DNA from 3 places in the Pseudomonas sp. 05N432 genome. Region 1 is predicted to be linked to each of the others. Evidence: predicted binding sites of a transcription regulator. Region 1 holds the regulator's gene; each other region holds the start of a gene.
What was found. The regulator FliA, encoded in region 1, starts transcription of late flagellar genes. The targets are predictions, from matches to a motif close to CTAAAGTTTNNNNNNNNNNNGCCGNTAA.
Positions count from the first base shown of each region.

Region 2: a site for FliA is predicted at 1,325-1,352, ahead of AC1DHT_RS15715 (methyl-accepting chemotaxis protein). Genes of this name have one in related genera too.
Region 3: a site for FliA is predicted at 1,466-1,493, ahead of AC1DHT_RS05070 (methyl-accepting chemotaxis protein). Genes of this name have one in related genera too.

Region 1 covers NZ_JBFTMM010000009.1:124,514-127,623, reverse strand. The annotation lists gene flhF (flagellar biosynthesis GTPase FlhF) at 1-451, shown strand, start outside; gene fleN (flagellar synthesis regulator FleN) at 566-1,396, shown strand; gene fliA (RNA polymerase sigma factor FliA) at 1,393-2,133, shown strand; gene AC1DHT_RS11890 (chemotaxis response regulator CheY) at 2,300-2,671, shown strand; gene AC1DHT_RS11885 (protein phosphatase CheZ) at 2,702-3,110, shown strand, end outside.
Region 2 covers NZ_JBFTMM010000013.1:152,957-156,066, forward strand. The annotation lists gene AC1DHT_RS15705 (aldo/keto reductase) at 1-404, shown strand, start outside; gene AC1DHT_RS15710 (hypothetical protein) at 462-998, opposite strand; gene AC1DHT_RS15715 (methyl-accepting chemotaxis protein) at 1,406-3,110, shown strand, end outside.
Region 3 covers NZ_JBFTMM010000003.1:147,270-150,379, forward strand. The annotation lists gene AC1DHT_RS05065 (porin) at 1-445, opposite strand, end outside; gene AC1DHT_RS05070 (methyl-accepting chemotaxis protein) at 1,540-3,096, shown strand.

The sequences.
Region 1 (3,110 bases):
AGCCCTTGATCCGCTGTTGCGCAAGCGTGTGGTATTGATCGACACCGCCGGCCTGCAGGCCAGTGATCCGGCGTTGCGCATGCAGCTGGAAAGCCTGGCCGGTCGCGGGATCAAGTCGAAGAATTATCTGGTGCTGGCCACTACCAGCCAAAAGCAGGTACTGACTGCCGCCTATCACAGTTACAAGCGGTGCGGGCTAGCAGGCTGCATTCTGACTAAACTGGATGAAACAGCGAGCCTGGGCGAGGTGTTGAGCCTGGCAATCAGCCACGAATTACCTGTCGCTTATCTGACCGACGGGCCACGGATCCCGGATGATCTACATTTACCGCGCCGGCATCAGTTGGTCAGTCGCGCCGTTAGCGTGCAGATGCAGGAAGAACCCAGCGAAGAAGCCATGGCTGATATGTTCGCTGACCTCTACCACAGCCCGGCCAAGCGTGTCGGCTGAGGTAATAATGAATAGATTTGTATCTACATCGATGGCCTGCCATGCATTGTTCACAAGTGAGCGCGCAGCCAGTCATGTAGTCCGCGTCTAAGCAAGACAAGGTAAAGAACGAACATGGGCAGCATGCATCCCGTACAGGTGATCGCAGTGACCGGCGGCAAAGGTGGCGTCGGGAAGACTAATGTGTCAGTGAACTTGTCCCTGGCTCTTGCTGAGCTCGGCCGGCGCGTCATGCTGCTGGACGCCGATCTGGGGCTGGCGAACGTCGACGTCCTGCTGGGGCTCACGCCCAAGCGTACGCTGGCCGACGTCATCGAAGGCCGCTGTGAACTGCGCGATGTATTACTTCAGGGGCCGGGCGGAATTCGCATTGTTCCAGCAGCGTCCGGTACCCAGAGCATGGTTCACCTGAGCCCGGCCCAGCACGCTGGCCTGATTCAGGCATTCAGCGACATCGGCGATAACCTCGACGTATTGGTGATCGACACGGCGGCGGGTATTGGTGAGTCGGTCGTGAGTTTTGTTCGCGCAGCCCAGGAAGTATTGCTGGTGGTTTGCGACGAGCCGACGTCGATTACTGACGCCTACGCGCTGATCAAGCTGCTCAACCGCGATTACGGCATGAACCGCTTCCGCGTGCTGGCCAACATGGCGCAAAGCCCGCAGGAGGGACGAAATCTGTTCGCCAAGTTGACCAAGGTCACGGATCGCTTCCTCGACGTCGCCTTACAATACGTCGGTGCGGTGCCTTACGACGAATGCGTGCGCAAGGCGGTGCAGAAGCAGCGCGCCGTGTATGAAGCGTTTCCTCGTTCCAAGTGTGCGCTGGCATTCAAGGCCATCGCGCAGAAAGTCGATACCTGGCCGTTGCCCGCCAACCCGCGTGGGCACCTGGAGTTTTTCGTCGAGCGTCTGGTGCAGCAAACTGCGGGTCCGGTTCTATGACAGCCAGTGGTTACAACCTGTACAAGAAGTCGGCGCGTGACGCGCAGTACGAACTGATCGAGCGTTACGCGCCACTGGTAAAACGTATTGCCTATCACCTGTTGGCGCGCCTGCCGGCCAGTGTTCAGGTCGAGGACCTGATCCAGGCAGGCATGATCGGTTTGCTTGAAGTGTCGACCAAATACGATGCGAGCAAAGGTGCGAGTTTCGAGACGTACGCGGGGATCCGTATCCGTGGCGCGATGCTCGATGAAGTCCGCAAGGGTGACTGGGCGCCACGCTCGGTACACCGCAATACCCGGATGGTGAGTGATGCGATTCGCTCAATTGAAGCTAAAACCGGGCGTGACGCTAAAGATCACGAGGTTGCGGCCGAACTCCAATTGAGTCTCGACGATTATTACGGGATTTTGAATGACACCTTGGGCAGTCGCCTGTTCAGCTTCGACGATCTGTTGCAGGACGGCGAGCATGAAGGGCTGCACGAGGATGGCGCGAGTGCTCATCTCGAACCGTCGCGTGACCTGGAAGATGAACGCTTCCAGGCTGCGCTGGCGGATGCGATTGCCAACTTGCCGGAGCGTGAGCGACTGGTGTTGGCGCTGTACTACGACGAAGAGCTGAATCTCAAGGAAATCGGTGAGGTCCTGGGGGTCAGTGAATCCCGGGTCAGCCAGTTACACAGCCAGTGCGCAGCCCGTTTGCGGGGGCGTTTGGGGGAGTGGCGAGCGCGCTGACAGCAGTGTGGGGACACTGCGAACGAAACAGGCAGGGTGTAACGCTGTGCCGGTCTTCATCCGTTGTGCTCCAGACAGTCGTCGAGTGCTCTGCCTGATTGATTGAATGGCGTGTTCAGGTGCTGAACGCGTTTAAGACTGCTTGGAGGTCGAATTGGACAAGAACATGAAAATCCTCATCGTTGATGACTTCTCAACGATGCGGCGGATCATCAAGAACCTGTTGCGTGACCTTGGGTTCACCAACACGGTCGAGGCGGACGACGGTATTACCGCCATTCCCGTTCTCAACAGCGGGAGCATCGACTTTCTGGTAACGGACTGGAACATGCCTGGCATGACCGGTATCGACTTGCTGCGCCACGTGCGCGCCGATGAAAAGCTCAAGCACCTGCCGGTGCTGATGGTCACCGCCGAAGCCAAGCGCGAGCAGATCATCGAAGCCGCTCAAGCCGGTGTAAACGGCTATGTGGTCAAACCCTTCACGGCCCAGGCGTTGAAAGAGAAGATCGAAAAAATATTCGAACGCATCGGTTGATGTGCTGAGCCACTGCGCCACGGGGGAGCTATGGAGCAAAGAGAATCTTCACAGGGCGATTTCGAGTCGACCCTGAAAAAACACGCTCACGAACTGGTCGAAAGCCTTGAAAAGGGCAGGTTCGGTGACGCTGTGCAACTGATCCATGAGCTCAATCAGACCCGTGACCGTGGCCTGTACCAGGAGGTGGGCAAGCTCACTCGCGAGCTGCATAGCGCGATCGTCAATTTTCAGATTGACCCGAACATGCCGCAAGCCGAGGAAGTCTCACAGATCACGGATGCCACTGAGCGCCTGTCCTATGTGGTCAAGCTGACCGAAGCGGCCGCAAACCGGACCATGGATCTGGTCGAGAACAGTACTCCGCTGGTCAATGGCCTGAGCACTGACGCCCAGGCCCTGAGCGCGGACTGGGGGCGTTTCATGCGCCGCGAAGTCG
Region 2 (3,110 bases), on a different contig from region 1:
TGGGGATTGCCTTTGTACCGTACAGCCCGCTCGGTCGAGGCTTTCTGACCGGAGCCCTGAAAAGTCCCGACGATTTTGCAGCGGATGATTACCGACGCTTCAGCCCGCGTTTTCAAGGCGAAAACTTCAACAGGAATTTGCAGTTGGTCGAGCAGGTGCAAGCGCTGGCTGCGGAAAAAGACGTAACCGCAGGGCAACTGGCGTTGGCCTGGGTACTCGCGCAAGGCGATTACCTGATCCCAATTCCGGGCACCAAGCAACGCAAGTATCTGGAGGAGAATGTCGCCGCGCTGGACGTTGTATTAAGTCCGGAAGACTTGTCGGCGCTGGAGGCGATTTTTCCGGATGACGCAGTGCTCGGGGCGCGTTACCCGCAAGCCGTCATGCAGATGCTCGATCGATAATATTGAGCGTCGCAGGCCCGTTCATGCCGTGTATGACGGGCCTGTTGCACTTGAAGATCAGGCTTTGCCGCTGACACCCTTGGTGTTCGGAACGGCGGGGCCATTGCCCATGCCATACGTCTTCAGGTTCTGCAGTACGTAAATCGCCTTCTTGTACTCGGGAATCAGGTGGTTGGCGTACTTGTTGCCCTTGAGGTTGTTGTTCTGGATGGTATCCAGTTGCGTGGCGAAGTACTCCAGCGCATTGAATTTTTCGTCCAGGTTCTTCGGCACCCCAAAGCGATCGAACTTGTCGCCAGCATTGAGCAGCGTCAGGGCCGTCACATCGCTGATCAAACCGCGATCACGCAAAAAGGCGCTGATGTTTCCGAGCTGTTTGACCGTAACCGTCTCGGGGTCGAATCCCTTGAAGTTCTTGTAGAGCTTCTGCTCGTTCATTTTCGCGGTGTTCAGCGCCAATGGGTCGTTGCCCACCAGTGCGAGCATCTGCTTGACCTTGACGTTCTGCGGTACGGGTTTACTGCCACTCGTTCCGCCCTCGCGAATCAGTAATCCGGCCTTGCTGGTCCAGCCACCGACATAACCGATAGTCATGACAATGTCCCTGTGCGCAGACGTCCTTCTAAGGCGACCATAAAAAGTCCTTGTTCAACCGATGAATTGGTACGCGAGTATCAATGTGCCAGCGTCCCTCGGACTACAAATATTTCAGCTTTTTACAATTCTTGTACATTTCGGATACAAATCACCAAACCCTTGAATTCATTGACTTGAAACAATTGTTTAACAATCAGACCGTCACTGAATCAGGCTGATAACCCCCGAAAGAAACCACGTCACCAGCCCGGAATGAAACCGCACATGGCTCATGTCCATGACCAACCGGTCGTCTGTAAAAGACCCTATTTGGGACGATGGTACTAAAGTCGGCCTGCCACGGGCCGATAGCTGCTAAAAGCCGCAATAGATCAACAAGAGCGCTCAGCACAAGGACAGGTCCAATGCCCGCATTCCGTACCATTCAAGCCCGTTACACACTATTTTTGGTGTTGTTTATCCTGTTGTTATTCGCCTTGACGGTGGTGGGCATCAGCCAGTTGGTCGCGCCGAAACTGAGGCATACGGAAGAACAGGTGGCCCTGAACCGTATTGCCGAAGTGGCCGAACAGATCCAGGGCGAACTGAACAAGGTTCAAGCGCAACAACGCAGCATCACCCAGACCATTCCCCTGCTCGACAGCGCGACCATCGACACCGTGTTGCCTGGCCTGGTGGACCAGTACGGTGAGCTGAAGGTGTTTGGTGGCGGGATCTGGCCGTTGCCTGGCCAGCGCGAAGCCGGACGCAACAAATTCAGTACCTTCTGGCACCGGGATGCGTCGGGAAAACTGGCCGTCAACACCTTCTGGAACAGCGACGCGGCGCCCAACTATTACGATCAGCCCTGGTACAAGGGCGGCATGCAGACACCCCGCGGCCAATGCGCCTGGGCCGCGGCCTATAAAGACGACGCCAGCGCCGAACCGCGCACCAACTGCGCCATGGCGATAGCGCGCAATGGCGTGCCGTACGGGGTCGCGACCATTGACGTCACCCTTGGCTTCTTCAACGACCTGGTGGCGCGCAAGGAAAAAGACCTGGGCGCCGAAATGCTGATCGTCGAGGCCGACGGCAAGATCATCAGCAACAGCTCGCGCATCAGTGCACCGATTGTCCTGAAAAACATCCGTGAACTGGCTGGCAATTCACCGTTTGCGGCGCAAATCAAAACCGCACTGGAGCGCCGTGATGCTTCGCTGCAACGCGTCGAGTTCGACAATCAAGGCGTGGCGAACACGTTCTTCATGCGTCCGATCGAAGGCACACCGTGGTTCCTTGCCACTGCCCTGCCGACCCACCTGATCACCGCTCAACGCGACGATGTCTTGAGCACCTTGAGCCTGTTGCAGATCCCGATGGTTTTGCTGCTGGTGCTGCTGCAGATTTATGCAATCCGCCAACTGATCCAGCGCATGAAAGCCTTGAAAGCCAACATCGACGCGCTGTCCACCGGCGACGCCGACCTGACCCGGCGCATCACCATTCGCGCCGAGGATGAACTGGGCGCAATCGGTCATTCGGTCAACACCTTCATCGCCTACCTGCAAAACATGATCGGCGAAGTCACCCAGGCCACAGGCGCCATGGCCTCAAGCCTGGAAAAGCTGCAACAGACCTCGGCACACACCAACCAGATCCTGCAGCGTCATGCCTCGGAGACCGACCAGACCGTCACCGCCATCACCGAGATGAGTTCGACCGCCGACAGCGTTGCCGAGAACGCCGCAGAAACCGCGGCGTTTACCCAGCGCGCCAACGAACACGCGGACCGCTCGCGGGTGGTGGTGGGCGAAGCCTCGAGCAGCGTGATCGCCTTGATCGGTGAAGTGGCCAGTGCCACCCATAAAGTCGAAAGCATGCAGCAGGACGCCCAGCGCATCACCGAAATCCTCGGGGTGATCGGCGCGATTGCCGGACAAACCAACCTGCTGGCACTCAACGCTGCGATTGAGGCGGCGCGGGCCGGTGAACAAGGTCGAGGCTTTGCCGTGGTCGCCGATGAAGTCCGCGCCCTGGCCGCCCGCACCCAGGCCAGCACCTCGGAGATCAACGAGATGCTCAGCCGTTTGACCCAAGGTGTCAGCTCTTCGGTGGCGGCGATGGAAA
Region 3 (3,110 bases), on a different contig from region 1:
CGAGCAGGATGTTGGAGCGCGCAAACAGGCCGAAATCCTTACCGATCAGCACCTCGCCCCATTCCGGATTGGCCACGGTGCCATAGAACTGGCGCACATCGATAGCGGTGTCGGTGCCCTTGGTCTGGCTGTCGTTGATGGTCACCCAGAAGGAGGCCCGGGCCCCGAGTTTCAGGTCATCGACCTGCTTGCCCATGTTGAAGCCCAGATAGTTGGGCAGAAACCCCATCTTCACCCGGGCCTGGCGGCGGTCGAACTGATCACCGGCGCGATCAACCTTGCTGTTCACGTAAAAGGCATTGATGTAGCCGTCGGTAGAGAACGTGGTCTGGTCCTTGTCGTACAGCATGATATCGGCCTTGGCGATAGCGCTCAGGCCAAGCATCGACAGGCCGACAATGACCGCTGGCAGAAGATGGGGCAAATTCTTATTGTTGTTGTGCATGGCGCGCTCCGAACTCGGGGGACGAAATGTCGGAGGCGATTATCGAAAGCTGGCGAACAGCCTTATACGGTGCCTTGGAAGGGGTTGGCAGATGCTTTGGGCCTGTGGGGGTGGCGCGATGACTTGGACCCTGACCGGGTCATGCCACGGTGCAATACTTAAGGTGCAAGCCTTGTGAGCGGCTGCGGATCAATACCCCATCTTGCTGATGAACAGCGAAATCAAGCCGGTTGTTGAGCTGATAAAGCGTTGCCGTGACTGATTGAACTGAGGTTTAAGGTGAGTGCGACTTACTTGGCCGAACCGAATCCGCTTGTACGCACCGCTGCTGAAATCCTGCAGCACTATCACTCCGCCCCCATGATCAACGCACTATAAGTTCAATGAATACTGACCACTAAGAACGGCCTGCCACTTCATTACCTCGCTAGCCATAAGTCGAATACTGCTCCCACGAGTTGAACCTTATAGTGCACAACACACAATAAAAATCGACGCCTGGTACTTTAAATGTCCCTGAGAAAAGCCCCAGTAAAAGCGCTTCCGATAAATGAGGAACTCTTACAATTACTTCAGGCAATTGATAATGCTCACGCCTCCTGGAGATCCACTGTCAAGCATATAGACGCGGCATGTGATGAGGTATGGCTCGCTCGGATGTGGGAGGTTGAAAACCTTGAAAGCCACTACAGAGACTGTCAAGACCAGCTGTTTTTTTATCTGAAACAAGCGATCCATCTTTAAATCACCTGCCACTGCCCTGCGCGATTTTCAGGCGCTTGCGCCATCAATACGGGGCAACCAGAACCAGACGAGCGTGAACATTCGACTAAAGCACAAGGCAACACTTTTGGCGCCCGAAAAACATCCTTAGTTAAGGAGAGGATATCTCTGGCAAAGCCCGACAGGCGTAGAGCTGTATCCTTTCAGTCACGTTACAACCAACTGATTCATACACCCTGATGTTTTTTACAAATGTCCCGAAACGCCATCTGAAACATGAGAGTGGCGATTCTAAAATTAAAGCATTGGGGTTCAGGGTCGACATTCAGGGCGCCATGATCAATCAACCTGCATTATTACCTGGAGTCCTTATGTTCGGCTGGATCAGCAATTTCCGTGTCAGCGCTAAATTAAGCCTGGGGTTCGGCCTGGTACTAGGGCTTGCGTTGTTACTGGCCGCCACCGGCTGGTATGCAATTATTACATTGACCGACCGCGGCCTTAAGATTGAAAAAATTGCTCAAATCAGCGATTACACCAAAGACTTGCGAATCATTCGTTTACGCATAGGTACACACCCTCAAGCGGATGCCTATCAACCGCTGCAGAACACCCTGGATGACCTGGCAGCCCATCTGCACAGTATCAGGGAACATTTCACTGACCCGCTTGATCAAGACCTGATTCAACAGCAGAACAACTCGGTCAAAGAGTACGGACAACTGCTGCATGACCTGACCCAACCCAACACTGACCAGGCGCCACTGTTTAAACGTATGGGGCAGTTGGGCGACCTGTTGCTCGACACGACGCAAAAACTCATAGCGTCGCAAAATGCCAAACGCGATGCCGATGCCGTGTCTGCCATGACCCTGCTGGGTCTTGTCGCGGCCTTGACTCTGCTGCTGGGCACACTCGCAGCGTGGGTCATCACCCGACAGATCGTTAATCCATTGCAGCACACACTCCAGGTGGTGAACCGTATTGCCAAGGGTGATTTGAGCGAGCAAGTGCAGGTCAACCGGCGTGATGAGCTGGGCCAGCTGCAATCAGGCCTTCAGCAGATGACGCTCAACCTTCATGAACTGATCGACGGCATTCGATCCGGTGTCATCCAGGTTGCCAGCGCTGCCGAACAGCTATCGGCGGTCGCCGAACATACGAATGCAGGCGTCAACAACCAGAAAGCCGAAACAGATCATGTCGCCACCGCGATGAACGAGATGACCGCTACCGTGCAAAACGTCGCACACAATGCCGATGAAGCCTCTGCTGCCGCGTCCATCGCGGATCAGCAAGCCTGCGAGGGAGAGCAGATCATGGGTGATGCCATTGTGCAGATCACGCGCTTGGCGGAAGAACTCAACCAGTCGGCAGACGCGGTACGCCATCTCCAGGAACAAAGCGATAAAATCGGCGGCGTACTGGATGTGATCAAGGCCGTGGCCCAACAAACCAATCTGCTGGCGCTGAACGCGGCCATCGAAGCAGCCCGCGCCGGAGAGGCTGGCCGTGGTTTTGCGGTGGTGGCGGACGAGGTGCGTAATCTCGCCTTACGCACCCAGCGCTCCACCGAAGAAATTGAAATTCTGGTAGCCGGCGTACAAAGCGGCACTCACGGCGTTGCCACAGGAATGGAAAGCAGCCTGCTGCTGAGCGAAAGCAGCGTGGAGTTTACCCATCGCGCTGTTAGCGCCCTGGAGAACATCGCGAGCAAGGTATCAATCATTCAGTCAATGAATCAGCAAATCGCCACGGCCGCAGAGCAGCAAAGCGCGGTCACCGAGGAGATCAATCGCAGTGTGATCAACGTTCGCGACATCTCCGACCAGACGGCAAGCACCTGCGAAGAAACCGCTTCTTCGAGTGCCGAACTTGCACGCCTGGGCCATGAACTTGAAAGGCTGGTAGGACGCTTCAAAATCTAGCCCTGGCAGAGACA